One region of the Streptomyces sp. NPDC043812 genome, then DNA from elsewhere that is predicted to be linked to it. Evidence: riboswitches for the same ligand, from Rfam matches in the RefSeq annotation. Region 1 holds a riboswitch; the other holds the start of a gene.
What was found. Region 1 has a riboswitch for cyclic di-AMP ahead of AC067Z_RS20020 (M23 family metallopeptidase). Riboswitches for the same ligand answer to the same signal wherever they lie in the genome.
Positions count from the first base shown of each region.

Region 2: it holds a riboswitch for cyclic di-AMP, as region 1 does, so the genes downstream of both, AC067Z_RS23975 (M23 family metallopeptidase) here and AC067Z_RS20020 (M23 family metallopeptidase) in region 1, are expected to answer to the same signal.

Region 1 covers NZ_JBWKCY010000013.1:15,006-22,249, reverse strand. The annotation lists gene AC067Z_RS20025 (alpha-galactosidase) at 1-1,407, shown strand, start outside; cyclic di-AMP (ydaO/yuaA leader) riboswitch at 1,911-2,069, shown strand; gene AC067Z_RS20020 (M23 family metallopeptidase) at 2,072-3,022, shown strand; gene AC067Z_RS20015 (SGNH/GDSL hydrolase family protein) at 3,200-3,991, shown strand; gene AC067Z_RS20010 (ROK family protein) at 4,034-5,242, opposite strand; gene AC067Z_RS20005 (sugar ABC transporter ATP-binding protein) at 5,408-6,940, shown strand; gene AC067Z_RS20000 (ABC transporter permease) at 6,937-7,244, shown strand, end outside.
Region 2 covers NZ_JBWKCY010000016.1:181,709-188,952, forward strand. The annotation lists gene AC067Z_RS23945 (FG-GAP repeat domain-containing protein) at 1-585, shown strand, start outside; tRNA gene AC067Z_RS23950 (tRNA-Lys) at 765-840, shown strand; gene AC067Z_RS23955 (hypothetical protein) at 952-1,329, shown strand; gene sigJ (RNA polymerase sigma factor SigJ) at 1,638-2,516, opposite strand; tRNA gene AC067Z_RS23965 (tRNA-Met) at 2,655-2,728, shown strand; gene AC067Z_RS23970 (PP2C family protein-serine/threonine phosphatase) at 2,925-4,094, shown strand; cyclic di-AMP (ydaO/yuaA leader) riboswitch at 4,356-4,512, shown strand; gene AC067Z_RS23975 (M23 family metallopeptidase) at 4,524-5,570, shown strand; gene AC067Z_RS23980 (aldo/keto reductase) at 5,739-6,683, shown strand; gene AC067Z_RS23985 (PrsW family intramembrane metalloprotease) at 6,697-7,244, opposite strand, start outside.

The DNA of each region.
Region 1 (7,244 bases):
GGTTCGTGGCGGATCGGCGTCCAGCAGCTGCCCGACGGGATGGTGCAGATCACGGGCGGGGCCGGCCACGACGACTCCGGGCTGCTGCGGCTCGCTCCCGGCGAGAGCTACACCTCGCCCGTGTTCGCCGGACTGTGGAGCGAGGGCGGCTTCGGCGGCGCGAGCCACGCCTGGCACGCCTGGCAGCTGGCGCATGTGATCCCGGGTGCCCGGCAGGACCGGCCCGTGCTCTACAACTCCTGGGAAGCCACCGGGTTCGACATCTCGGAGGAGCAGCAGCGGGCACTCGCCGTGCGGGCCGCCGCGATGGGTGTCGAACTGTTCGTCGTGGACGACGCCTGGTTCGGGGCCCGGACGAGCGACCGGGCGGGGCTCGGTGACTGGACACCCAACCCGGACCGCTTCCCGCACGGGCTGAAGCCGCTGGCCGACGAAGTGCACGCCCTCGGTATGCAGTTCGGCATCTGGGTCGAGCCGGAGATGGTCAACGCCGACAGCGATCTCTACCGCGCGCATCCCGACTGGGTGCAGCACCATCTCGGCCGCACGCGTACCGAACTGCGCAATCAGCTGGTGCTGAATCTCGCGCGCAGCGATGTGCAGGCGTATCTGTGGGAGCAGCTCGACGGCCTGCTCTCCGCTGCTCCCGTCGACTATGTGAAGTGGGACTTCAACCGCTGCTTCACCGATGCGGGCTGGCCGGGGGAGCCCTACCCGCAGAAGTTGTGGGTCGAGCATGTGCATGCCCTGTACGCGCTGCTCGACCGTCTTCGGGCGGCGCACCCGGGTGTCGCCTTCGAGTCCTGCTCGGGCGGCGGCGGCCGGATCGACCTGGGCGTGCTCAGTCGCACCGACCAGGTGTGGACCTCCGACAACACCGACCCGCTGGACCGGCTCGCCATCCAGCACGGCTTCAGCCAGCTGCACCCGGCGCGGGTCATGGCCGCCTGGGTCACCGACAGCCCCAATGTCCAGCTGAACGGTCGGCGCAGCAGTCTGCGCTTCCGTTTCGTCAGTGCCATGGCGGGGGTGCTGGGTGTCGGCGGCGATCTCACGGACTGGAGCGAGGCGGAGCTGACCGAGGCCCGCGGCTGGGTCCGGCTCTACAAGGAGATCAGGCCGGTGGTGCAGCACGGCGAGCTGTACCGGCTGCGTGATCCGGACGGCGGGCTCAGCGCTGTCCAATATGTCCGCGATGACGACATCGTCGTCCTTGTGACACTTCAGGCTCAGCACTACGGCGAGCGGCCGCCGCCCGTCAGACTGCGCGGGATCGACCCGCGCGCCGCCTACCTCTGCCTGGACAGCGGGAAGGTCCACCGAGGTGCCGTGCTGATCCATCACGGACTCCACACCGGGCTGACCGGCGATCTGGATGCAAACGTGATCAGGCTCAGGAAGGCGTGACGGACGCCTCAATTCCGTTCACGGAAAAGGTGGCTGCCGAATTCGCTGCCCGCGCACGGTGTGCCGTTGGATGGGATTTCACGGCGAACGACACAGGCGAGGGGTGGGGGTGGCGAGTGACCCGCGTCACTCGGGCCCGGAGTCCGGCGGGGACGAAGTCGGGCGTTGTCGACAACACTTGATGGATAAGTGCGGGCTTAGGTAATCATTTGCTGCTTCTGTCCGAATTGGGTCATTCGATATAACGTGCCCCGTCTGCAAGGGAGATGGGATCCGGCAGGTGAGCAGGATCATATTCGTGACGGAACGTACCGGGGTTCGGTGCCTCAATTCCGTTGCGGAGCAGGGAATTGAAGATCCCTTGTCCACGGAGGGTGACGGGGAATCCTTGCTTTATTCCGAGCCGACAATCCCCGGCGAAATCTGCCGCTTGTTTGCGCGTGCCCGGCTCGCCTACGGTCACGACCAATCCGGACGGACCGCCTAATCCTGCCGCCGACCGGACTTCGAACCCACCCACGTGTGGCAGGAGCGGGGGAACCAGGTAGTACGCCGTATCCGGAAAAATCGGACGGCTTGGGGTTAATTCGCGCAACAAGCGCGAACGGGCATCTCCAGCTCGAACCCGACAGCTCACCTCGCCGGCGCCGGAGAGGAATGCGCCATGCCTGGTAAGGGCAAGCACCGCCGTCCCAAGGCCAACCCCATCACCCGCGGCTTCGTCGTCGCCGGTACGGGTGGCGCCGCCATCGCACTGCCGCTGCTCGGCGCCACCGGCGCCAATGCCGCGACCGGCCCGGCCCCCGCCGCCGCGCCCGAGAAGGCCACCGCCGCCCCGGCCTCCTTCGCCGCCGCTCCGGCCGTCGAGGCCGCGAAGAAGGCGCCGAAGACCTACACGGTCGTCCCCGGCGACTATCTGTCGAAGATCGCGGAGGAGCAGGACGTCCGCGGCGGCTGGAAGCAGCTGTTCAACGACAACCGTCGCGCCATCGGTGCCGACCCGGCGCTGATCCACCCCGGCCTCGAGCTGACCATCGGTGCGAAGTCGAAGGCCAAGAGCGACCCGGAGCCCCGCACCGAGTCGCAGTCCCGGTCCTCGCGTGACTCCGTCCGGCCCGCCGCTCCCGAGGCGCCTGCCGAGAAGCCCGCCGCTCCCCAGGCTCCTGCCGAGAAGCCCGCGGAGAAGCCCGAGAGCAAGACGTCGGCCGCCGGCTTCACGGTGCCGATCGCCGGCGCGGGCATCTCCACGCCGTACCACCAGTCCGGCTCCATGTGGTCCAGCGGTTACCACACCGGTGTCGACTTCGTCGCCGCCACCGGCACCACCGTCAACTCCGTCGGCCCCGGCACCGTCGTCTCGGCCGGCTGGAGCGGCTCGTACGGCAACGAGGTCGTCATCCAGCACACGGACGGCACCTACTCGCAGTACGCCCACCTCTCCTCCCTGTCCGTCTCCGGCGGGCAGAGTGTGAGCGGCGGCCAGCAGATCGGGCTCTCCGGTTCGACCGGCAACTCGACTGGCCCGCACCTGCACTTCGAGATCCGTACCGGCTCGGGCTACGGCTCGGACATCGACCCGATGGCGTACCTGCGTCAGCACGGCGTCTCCATCTGAGTACTTACGGCCCGCCGTTGGGCGGGCCGACGCTCGTCCCTCGTTCCGTCCGGCGGCGGAGCGAGGGATTCCGCGTATTCCGGGTTGGTGGAAACTCGACTGGTGGTAAAGATCACCTCCCGTCAACCCCTCCTTACGGTCGCGTAGGTCACATCCGTAAAGGAAAGATGTGCTCCTGTGGCAGACGATTCGAGAACAGAGAACATCGGCGCATTCGGGTCGTACGCAGCGATCGGTGACAGCTTCACCGAGGGCGTAGGAGACCCCGGTCCCGACGGGACGTTCGTCGGCTGGGCGGACCGTTTCGCGGTCCTGCTCGACGACCTCGCACCGGAAAACACCTTCAGGTACGCCAACCTCGCCGTACGCGGCCGGCTCCTCGACCAGATCGTGGCGGAGCAGGTCCCGAGGGCCAAGCAACTCGCCCCCGACCTCGTGTCGTTCTGTGCCGGCGGCAACGACATCATCCGTCCGGGCTCCGACCCCGACGACGTGGCGGAGCGCTTCGAGCGGGCCGTCGCCGACCTCACCGACGCCGTCGGCACCGTCATGGTCACCACCGGATTCGACACCCGTGACGTACCCGTCCTGCGCCATCTGCGCGGGAAGATCGCCACGTACACCGCCCATGTGCGGGCCATCGCCGACCGCTACGGCTGTCCCGTCCTGGACCTCTGGTCGCTGAAGTCCGTGCAGGACCGGCGCGCCTGGGACGCCGACCGGCTGCATCTGTCACCGGAGGGTCACACCCGCGTCGCGCTGCGGGCCGCCCAGGTGCTGGGACTCGACATCCCGGCCGACCCCGACCAGCCGTGGCCGTTCCTGCCGCCGCGTGGGGCGCTCGAGGTACGCCGCGACGACATCAACTGGGCGCGCGAGTACCTGGTGCCCTGGATCGGCCGACGGCTGCGCGGCGAGAGCTCCGGCGACCATGTGGAGGCCAAGCGCCCGGACCTCCTGCCGCTCTGAGGCCGTGAGCCGCAGGCCCCGGGGCGTTCCGCGTCCCGGGGCTCAGGCCGTGGAACCGGCGAGCTGCCGGTCGACCTCGGACGGGGAGAGCGCATGCTCGATGGCGAGGATCCCGGCCCCGACAGCCGCCGCGTTCTCGCCCGTACGGCTCGGCTCGATCCGCAGCGCCTGCGTCGCCAGCGGATGCGAGCGGCGGTAGACCGCCTCCCGCACCCCCGCCAGCAGCTGGTCGTGCACGGCTGCCAGAGCGCCACCCGCCACCACGGTCTCCGGGTTGAAGAAGTTCACCAGGCCGGCCAGCACCTCGCCGACCGCGCGGCCCGCCTCGCGCACCATCCGCACCGCGTCCCGGTTGCCGGACTTCACCAGCCTCACCACATCGCTGCCGGAAACCGCGTCCAGGCCGAGGGCGGACAGCTGCGCGGCGAGCGCCGCGCCGCCCGCGATCGCCTCCAGACAGCCGCTGTTGCCGCAGCGGCAGGGTTCGTCCCGCTCGCCGACGCGAATGTGCCCGATGTCGCCCGCGCATCCCTGCGCACCCCGATGCAGTCTGCCGTCGGCGACGATTCCGCAGCCGATGCCGGTACCGATCTTGAGGTAGAGCAGGAATCGGGTGTCGGGGAACGAACGGCGGTGCTCGCCCAGGGCCATCACGTTCACGTCGTTGTCGACCAGGGCCCGTACACCGAATCGCGCCGCGAAGAACTCCGGGATCGGATACTGGTGCCAGCCGGGCATGATCGGCGGATCCACCGGACGTCCCGTCGAGAACTCGACGGGACCCGGCACCCCCACACCGATCGAGCGCAGCATCGCCGGCTCGCGGCCCGCCTCCTTCAACAGCGCCTGCAGGGTGCGTTCCACGTGACGCAGCACCGAATCGGGCCCGTCACCGATCGACAGCGGGTCCTCCTGCGTCGCCAGCATCGTGCCGCCGATGTCCATCAGCGCCACCCGGCAGTGCGAGGCGCCGAGATCGACACCGGCCACCGCGTGTTCCCTGGTACGCAGTTGGAGCCTTCGGGGCGGCCGGCCACCGGTGGATCCGCCGTCCGCGTTGTCCTCGTCCACGAATCCGTGGGCGACGAGCGCGTCCACCCGCTGCGAGACCGTGGAGCGGGCGAGCCCGGTGATCCGTGCGATGTCCGCCCGCGTCGCGGCCGAGCCGGAACGGATCAGCGACAGCACCTCGCCGGCCGAGTGCGAGGCGGGAGAGGTGCTCACAGCCAAGGGCGGGAGAGGCGAAGGCATGGCAGCAACCATAGGCAACGACTTCCGCTGCTCACAAGGCGTGAGTTGTTCGACAGTCGGCGTAAGTCTGCACCAACGGGCCGAGAACGAACGTTACTTGGGCTATTGACAGTCATATGAGGCGTCTGGATATTGCTCAGCAGACCGCTGCCGAGGAGCCAGTCGATGCTGACGATGAACGGCGTGTCAAAGAGCTTTCTGGGAGTCCGGGTCCTGCACGACGTGGGACTCGACCTCGAGGCCGGTGAAGTGCACGCCCTGGTGGGCGAGAACGGAGCCGGAAAATCCACCCTGATGAAGATCCTCGCGGGGGAGTACGTCCCCGACGCCGGTTCCGTCACCATCGACGGAACCCGGCACACCTTCACCCACCCGTCCCAGGCGCAGGCCGCCGGAATCGGCATCATCCACCAGGAGTTCGCACTCCTGCCGCACCGGACTGTCGCCGAGAACGTGTTCCTCGGCCGCGAACCCACCCGCCGCGGCCTCGTCGACCGGGCCGCCATGGAACGCCGCACCGAGGAACTCCTCGCCGAACTCGACGAAACCGGCATCACACCGCGCACGGCCGTGCGCGACCTGTCCGTGGCACGGCAGCAGACCGTCGAGATCGTCAAGGCGCTCACGCCTCGTGCCGCCGACGCACCCTCCGCCGGCGCCGTACGCGTGCTCGTCATGGACGAGCCGACCGCGCCGCTCGCCGATCACGAGGTGGAACGGCTCTCCGCGCTGATCCGGCGGCTCACCGCCCGCGGGCTCGGCATCCTGTACATCTCCCACCGACTCGGCGAGGTCTTCGACCTGTCCCGGCGGATCACCGTGCTCAAGGACGGCCGCCGCGTCACCACCCTGCGCACGGACGAGACCGACCCCGACGAGGTGGTCCGCGCCATGGTCGGCCGCGAACTCACCGCCTACTACCCGCCCCGCGCGCGAGCCGGAGAAAGGGGCGAGGAACGGCTCACCGTGCGAGGAGGCGCCAACTCCCGGATCTGCGGCATCGATCTGACACTCCACGCCGGTGAGGTCGTCGGTGTCGCCGGCCTCCAGGGCTCCGGCCGCACCTCACTCGCCCGCGCCCTGTTCGGCGCAGCACCCTTCACCGAGGGCACGATGGCCGTCGGCGGCAGACCCCTGCGCCCCGACAACCCGCGCCAGGCCATCCGCGCCGGCATCGCCCTCGTCACCGAGGACCGCAAGACGGAGGGACTCGCCCTCCACCAGTCCGTGCGCGACAACGCGCTTCTCGTCACCCGTGCGGTCCCCGCCCGCGGACGCCCGCCCGCCGCCCGCTCGCTCACCGAACTCCTCGAACGGGTCCGGCTCCACGCGCGGGGTGAGGACCAGCAGGCGCAGTACCTGTCCGGCGGCAACCAACAGAAGGTCGTCATCGCCAAATGGCTCGCCGCCCGCCCTCGGGTCCTGCTCTTCGACGAGCCCACCCGCGGCGTCGACGTGGGCGCCAAGGCCGCGATCCACACACTCGTCCGCGAACTGGCCCGCAACGGCCTCGCCGTGCTGATCATCTCCTCCGAACTGCCGGAACTGATCGGCATGAGCGACCGCATCCTCGTCATGTCCGAGGGCCGCCTCGCCGGTGAACTCCCCGCCGGAACGGGCGAGGAGGACATCATGCGGCTCGCGACCGGTGGGACACATCCGACGGACGACCCCCACACCACGAGGGAGACCCCGTGAACGCGCTCACCACGGCCACCGGCCCGCGGCCCGGGACGTCCTTACGCGGCGCGGCCCGCTCCCGGCTCGCCGATCCCGCCGTCGGTATCTGGGCGGCGGCCGCCGCCGTCACCCTCCTCGGCTGGGCCGTCGTCGGCATACGCGGAGGTGACCTGCTCAGCCTCACGAACATCGTGACGATCCTTCAGAACTGTGTCGCACTCGGCCTGGTGGCCGTCGGGCAGTCCGCCGTCATCCTGACCGGCTCCCTCGACCTCTCCGTCGCCTACCTCATCAGCCTCGGCACGCTCGTCGCCGCCGAGAC
Region 2 (7,244 bases), on a different contig from region 1:
GACGTGCTGATGCGGCTCGGCAACGAACTGCGTGTGTACCGGCCCGGCTGCGGGAACCCCCTGACGCACTCGGCGCCGTGCACGGTGATCGGCTCGGGCTGGGGGCAGTACGACGTGCTCACGTCGCCCGGCGATGTGAACGGCGACGGCTTCACAGACCTGATCGCCCGTCAGACGGTCACAGGTGACATGTACTTCTACGCCGGGACGGCGGACCACCGCCTCAAGGGCCGGGTGAAGATCGGTACGAACTGGAAGACGTACACGAAGATCGTCGGCGCCGGTGATCTCAACGGCGACGGCCGCGGTGACCTGCTCGGCCACGACAAAGCGGGCGCACTGTGGCGCTACTACGGCACGGCGGCCGGCGGCGTCACCCCCCGGGTGAGGCTGATCGGCAGCTGGGGCACGAAGTACACGTCCGTCGTCGGCATGGGCGACATCACAGGTGACGCCAAGCCGGACATCGTGGCGCGTGACACGGCCGGGAACCTCTACCGGCACAGCGGCAACGGCAACGGCACGATCGCCGGACCCGTGCAGATCGGGAGGGGCGGCTGGACGGCCTTCAAGGGCCTGTACTGAGCCGCCGCGCAGCGCGCAGGACAGGGCCCGTACGACACTTCGGTGTGGTGCGGTCGTGAGGTCCGGTCCCGTCCCACGGGCCCGGACCCCCTTGTTCCGCCACATCCGGTGCGGGCGCGCGTGGGATACCCGATCGGCTCGGGGGATCTCTTTGGTTATGCTCTGGGGTGTTGTGCCGAGGGCCGTTAGCTCAATTGGCAGAGCAGCGGACTTTTAATCCGTTGGTTGTGGGTTCGAGTCCCACACGGCCTACCACTCAGCCCCACGTCAGAAGCTTCTGGCGTGGGGCTGATCCTGTTCGCGGGCTGCATCGCGCTCCGAGCCGACCTGCCGTGACCAGGCGGCCGGTGCGCCGTTGAGTTGATCATGAGCTCCCGACGCAGAGCCACCGTCGTCACCGTTCTCGCCGCTGCCCTGACCGCGCCGGCCGCCCTGACCGCCCCCGCCGCTCAGGCCGTACCGCCGGGGCAGGTGTACTTCTGGCCCGAGTCCAACCAGATGGGTTCAGGAGGTGCCTGGGCCTACACCCCGCCCGGCTACCGCGAGGCCGATCCCCGGATGAAGCGGCACGCCTACTCCTTCGACTCCCACGCCGCGGTCAGCGTCTACGCCATCAGCCACCGATCCGGCGGCAGTTGCCTCTACCGGGAGATCCGGCCGGACGACCACGACAACAACTGGACCGCCTGGCCGACGAAGTTCGACGGCGTGAGTGACACGACCATGGGTTGTGAGCCGGGCTGATTCGCCAGATGTCCCTTCGTACGCGGGCTGTTGGGCTGCTGACCACCCCGATGCTCCTGACGGGCCTTCTCCTGACCGGCTGCACGGCGCCGGCCCCGGTGCCCCGTCCCGACCGGACGAGGTGATCAAGGCTGCCACCCGTGGCCTCACCGACGCCTGTCTCACCCGCCAGGGCCTCCGTCCGCCCCGCCCCGGGCAGAGCCCGCCGCCGACTGCCGCTCCCACACCTGGTCCGTCGGCTGCTGAGACCGTCCCCCTCAGAAATGCCTCCCGCTCGGCCTGCGCCCTGTCGGGCGCAGGCCGAGTTCTCACGGCTGAAGGACCGTGAGGTCCAGCGCGGCGAGGCGTTCGGGGTCCGTGAGGATGTTGATCTCGACGATCCGGCCGTCGGTGACCGTGAACGCCATCACCGACATCGGTACGCCGCCTGCCGTCGAGACCATCCCGGCCGCTCCGTTGACCAGCGCAGGCAGGGCCGCCTCCGCGAAGCGGGCGAATGTGATCGCCTTGCCCGCCACGGCCTGCGCGCCGCGAACCAGCGAACCCGGGAGCAGAGTGCCGCCGTCCGAGCGGGACACGACGTCCGGGTCGAGGAGGGCGACGAGGGCCTCGAAGTCCCCGCCGCGTGCCGCCGTCAGGAACGCGTCGACCACCTCGCGCTGCCGTCCGAGGTCGGCGTCCGGGACGGGTGCGGAACCCTGCACCCTCCGGCGGGCGCGACTGGCGAGCTGACGGGCGGCCGCGGGGGTGCGGCCCACGACGGGGGCGATCTCTTCGAACGGCACGGCGAACATGTCGTGCAGCACGAACGCGAGCCGTTCCGCGGGCGCCAGCGTCTCCAGCACGACGAGCAGTGCGAGGCCGACCGAGTCGGCGAGCAGCACCTCGTGTTCCGGGTCGAGGCTGTCCGCGCCGCTGACGATCGGCTCGGGTATGCGGGTCTCCATCGGTTCCTCGCGCCGGGAGACGCGGGTGCGGAGCATGTCGAGGCAGACCCGGCCGACGACGGTGGTCAGCCAGCCGCCCAGGTTCTCGACGCGTTCGGTGTCGGAGCGGCTCAGACGCAGCCACGCTTCCTGGACGGCGTCGTCGGCATCGCTCAGCGAGCCGAGCATCCGGTAGGCGACCGCGCGCAGGTGGCCGCGGTGCTCCTCGAAACGCTCCGCCAGGAATTCGTGTTCGTTCATGGTCCGTCCACACCCCTCGTTGCTCGTGTTTTCACTGTTATGACGCGTGGCGGAGCGCCGATGTGACCGGCTCGGGAGGACCGGGGCCGAAAAGTGGATTTGATCTTGCTTCCGATGGCGTAAGGTTGTGTTCACCGACGCGGGGTGGAGCAGCTCGGTAGCTCGCTGGGCTCATAACCCAGAGGTCGCAGGTTCAAATCCTGTCCCCGCTACTGAAGGCGAAGGCCCGGTGATCGATCTTCTCGATCACCGGGCCTTCGTCGTATGTGCGATCGTGTTCGCTCGCCAGCCCTGGCCTGGGGTTTCGCCCGCGCGGGCGTGGCAAGTCGCCTCCGGGCGCCACGGCGCGCAGCATGGGAGAAGCGCGGCAGCGTGCGTGGCCGCGGGCGGAGCGGCGGGAGATCACCTGTGGGGCGAGAGCAGGGCAGCAGCTACAGGTTGCCGTGGTTCGTCCGTGTGCTGCCCGCGGCGATGATCGTCGGCGGTGTGGTCTTCGATCTGCTGACCCCGTCCCGCTTCACCGCGGTGCCGCTGTTCGCGGCCGCCCCGCTGGTCGCGGCGCCGATCGTGTCGTGGACGGTGACGCTGCTGATGGGTATCGCGGCCATGCTGGCCGTCAGCGGCATGCACACGTACAACGGCACCATCGGGCAGATCACCGCGGTCACCGAGACGAGCACCGTCTTCACGGTCGCCGTCCTCGCGCTGCTGATCAACGGGGTGGTGCAACGCGGCAGTGAGCGGCTCGCCTCGGCGAGGGTCATCGCGGAGGCGGCGCAGCGGGCCGTGCTGCCGACCCCCGCGGACCGGATCGCCGGACTGCATATCGCCGCGCGGTACGAGGCGGCGCAGGAGGACGCGTTCATCGGCGGCGATCTCTTCGCCGTGCAGGACACCCCGTTCGGAGTGCGGCTGATCGTGGGCGACGTACGCGGCAAGGGGATGGAGGCGGTGGCGGCCGTCGCCGTGCTGATCGGGACGTTCCGGGAGGCGGCCGAGCAGGAGGACTCGCTCGAGGGTGTGGCGCAGCGTCTGGAGCATGCGCTGAAGCGTGACCAGGCGCTGCGGGAGGAGGAACCGGACACGATGGAGCGCTTCACCACCGCCGTGCTGGGTGAGATCCCGCCGGGCGACGGAGGCGGGGACGGCACGGTGCGCCTGGTGAACCGCGGGCACCCCGAGCCACTGATGCTGCACGCCGACGGCGGTCTGCTGATGCTGGAGCCGCCCGCGGCTGCCCTGCCGCTGGGCATGGGCGACTTGGCGGCCTGGCCGGACCGGGCTCAGGACTACCGGCTGCCCGCCGGATCGACGCTGCTGTTCTACACGGACGGGCTGTCCGAGGCGCGTGACGCGGGCGGTGCGTTCTACAGCCCGGGCGAACGGTTGCGGGGCCGGCTCTTTCCCGGGCCTGAGGCGTTGCTGGACGCGCTCGTCGACGATGTGCGCCGCTACACGGGTGGTGGGACGACGGACGACATGGCACTGCTGGCGGTCGGCCGGCCCGCCGAGGGGCAGCCGGACAGGCGGCGCACGGTGCGGGTCGTGAAGGCGGAGACGGACCCGGAGCGCGGATAGGTCGGGGCCTGCGGGGTGGGTGACGGCGTTCCGCCACGGTGCGTAGTCGCAAGGTGCCACTACGCATAACATTTGACGAACAGTCAGAAGCAATCGCCGTGAAGAGGTTTGATCAAGTCGCCCGATTCCGCACGCTTCTGTCCTGGTAAGTTCTGGCCACAGTCGTTAACGATCAGTCGGAACAGCTTGGAATCCGGCCCCGGCGTCTATTAACGTTCGATAACGCAGCGCGGTCGTCCCAGTCGTCGCAAGAGACGGCACCGTGCGCACGCGCCGAATCCCGCAAGGGAACCGGGGAACCATCAATTGGGGTGAATCGGGCACCTTTTGCCGCTCTGTTCGCGGTCGAAGACGCTCGTAGGAGACCTTCCTGCTCCGAACCCGTCAGCTAACCCGGTAGGCGAGAAGGAAGGAAAGGAGTACGCCTTCGTGGCGTCCAACATGCCTGCCCCCGAGGCCCCGTTCGCACCCGGTCATTTCGGTGACGATCCTGCGGAGCGGACGTGGGAGGAATGGAATCCCACCGAGGAATCCATCCGTCCGGTGCGCGGCCGGCACCGCGTCGCAAAACAGCGTGGCGGACTCGCCCGTAGCTCCACCGTCCTCGGAGTCGGTGTCATCGCCGCGGTCGGCGCCGGTGGCATAGCCACCGCGCAGGACAAGCCGGCGGTCTCCATCTCCCTTCCGGACTCGATCGCGGACAACCTCCCCGACGCCGCGTCCCTTCCCGGCGTGGGCTCGCTCATCTCCGACGACGCGGGCGCCGACTCCGACGCCAACACCGCGCCGCTCACCGCGATGACCACCGTCGCCGACGGCGCCGCGGCCACGGACGGCGAGCAGGCGGGCGCCGGAGAGGCGCTGCGCGCCCGGATCCTCCAGCAGGCCGAGCAGCAGCGGGCCGAGGCGGACGCCGAGGCGAAGGCCGCCGCCGAGAAGCTGGCTGCCGAGCAGGCCGCCGCCGCCGCGGCGAAGCAGCAGAGCGCCGCCGAGGCGAAGGCTGCCGAGAAGAAGCGCAAGGCCGAGGAGGCAGCGCGCGCCAAGGCGGAGGCGGAGCGGCTCGCCAAGCTTGCCGCGAGCTACTCCCTGCCCACGTCCTCGTACACGATCACCTCGACGTACGGCGAGTCCGGTTCCATGTGGTCCTCCGGCCAGCACACCGGCCTGGACTTCGCCGCCCCGACGGGCACCCCGGTCAAGGCCGTGCACGGCGGCACCATCAAGTCCGCCGGCTGGTCCGGTTCGTACGGCTACCGCATCGTCCTCGAACTCGAGGACGGCAGCGAGGTCTGGTACGCCCACCTGTCGTCGATGACGGCCAGCGCAGGCCAGAAGGTCGGCACCGGCGACACCATCGGCCGCGTCGGTGCGACCGGCAACGTCACCGGGCCGCACCTGCACATGGAGGTGCACACCCCCGGCGGCTCGGGTCTCGACCCGATGGCGTGGCTGCGGGACAAGGGCCTCACCGTCTGATCCTCGACGATCGCCCGATCGCTCTCCCGGGACGAGGGCGGTCTGCCAGGAAGGCTGCGCGGTACGGCGATGCCGTACCGCGCACCCTCATGTCGCCGTAGGCCCGGTGCACAGCCCCGACGCCGGGCCGGCGGAATAGCCGTGCGCGGCCTCGTCGTTGACCCACGCATGACCTCCCTTCGCGCTCTCGGCTCGTCCGACCTCGCCGTGTTCCCCCTCGCCCTCGGTGGCAACGTCTTCGGATGGACCGCCGACGAGGCGCAGTCGTTCGCCGTGCTCGACGCGTACGCAGCCGCCGGCGGCAACTTCGTCGACACGGCCGACTCCTACTCCGCATGGGTGCCCGGCAACCAGGGCGGCGAGTCCGAGACGGTCATCGGCAACTGGCTCGCCTCGCGCGGCAACCGCTCCGAGATCGTCGTCGCGACGAAGGTCGGCGCCCACCCGCAGTACAAGGGTTTGTCCGGTCCCACGATCAAGGCCGCGGCCGAGGAGTCGCTGAGGCGGCTCGGCACCGATCACATCGACCTCTACTACACCCACTTCGACGACCCGTCCGTGCCCGTCGAGGAGATCATCACCGCCCTCGACCAGCTCGTGAAGGACGGCAAGGTCCGCGCGATCGCCGCCTCCAATCTGAGTGCCGAGCGCCTCCAGGCGTCGCTCGACTTCTCCGACAGCGAGGGGCTCGCCCGCTACGTGGCCCTGCAGCCGCACTACAACCTGGTCTCCCGCGACACGTACGAGGGGGAGCTGCAGAGCACGGCCGCGCGCGCCGGCCTGGCCGCCGTCCCCTACTACGCGCTCGCGTCCGGCTTCCTCACCGGCAAGTACCGGCCGGGGGCCGCGGTGGACAGCGCGCGTGCGCAGGGTGCGGGCAAGCACCTGGGGACCGAGCGCGGTCTGAAGGTCCTCTCCGTGCTGGACGAGGTCGCCCGCTCGCGCGACGCCGAGCTCGCGACCGTGGCGCTCGCCTGGCTGGCGGCGCAGCCGACCGTCGCCGCGCCGATCGCCTCCGCCCGTACGGTCGAGCAGCTGCCGGCGCTGGTCGCCGTCGCCGAGCTCGAACTGTCCCCGTCGGAACTGGCCGCGTTGACCGCAGCGTCGGAGTGAGCCGAGCGGCCGATCAGGTGCGGTACGGGTTGTAGGCGCCGTAGTCCCGGTGCGGTGGCGGCATGCCCGCCCCGCCCGTCGCCTGTGCCGCGTACGCGAGGGCCGGGCCGGCCACGTCCCGGCGCCGCCACAGGTGGTGCAGCAACTCGCGCTCGCGCTCCGCGAAGTCCGGGCCCGCCGCGCCGCGGTGGGCCCGGTGGCGCAGAAACGCGAGCGACGTCGCGAACGTCTCGTACTCGGACACCGCATGGCCCGCTGCCGGTCCGTACGTGCGCCGGGCGAAGTCACGCGCCATCGTGCGGGCCCGCATCGAGGACAGCGCGCGTGGCTCGACGGCGGACAGCCATCCCGCCGCCGCGTACGCGGGCAGCTCGGTGGATATCGTGCGCAGCTCCCGCTGCCGGGTCCAGATCGTCAGCCAGGTCAGCAGCCCGAAGGCAGGCAACATGAACGCCGCGTACACCGCGTAGAAGCCCCACGGGCCGAACAGCGAGGTCGAACCGTTCCACAGGGCGTGGACGCCCATCGCCAGTGCCAGCCCGAGCAGCGGCAGCACGATGC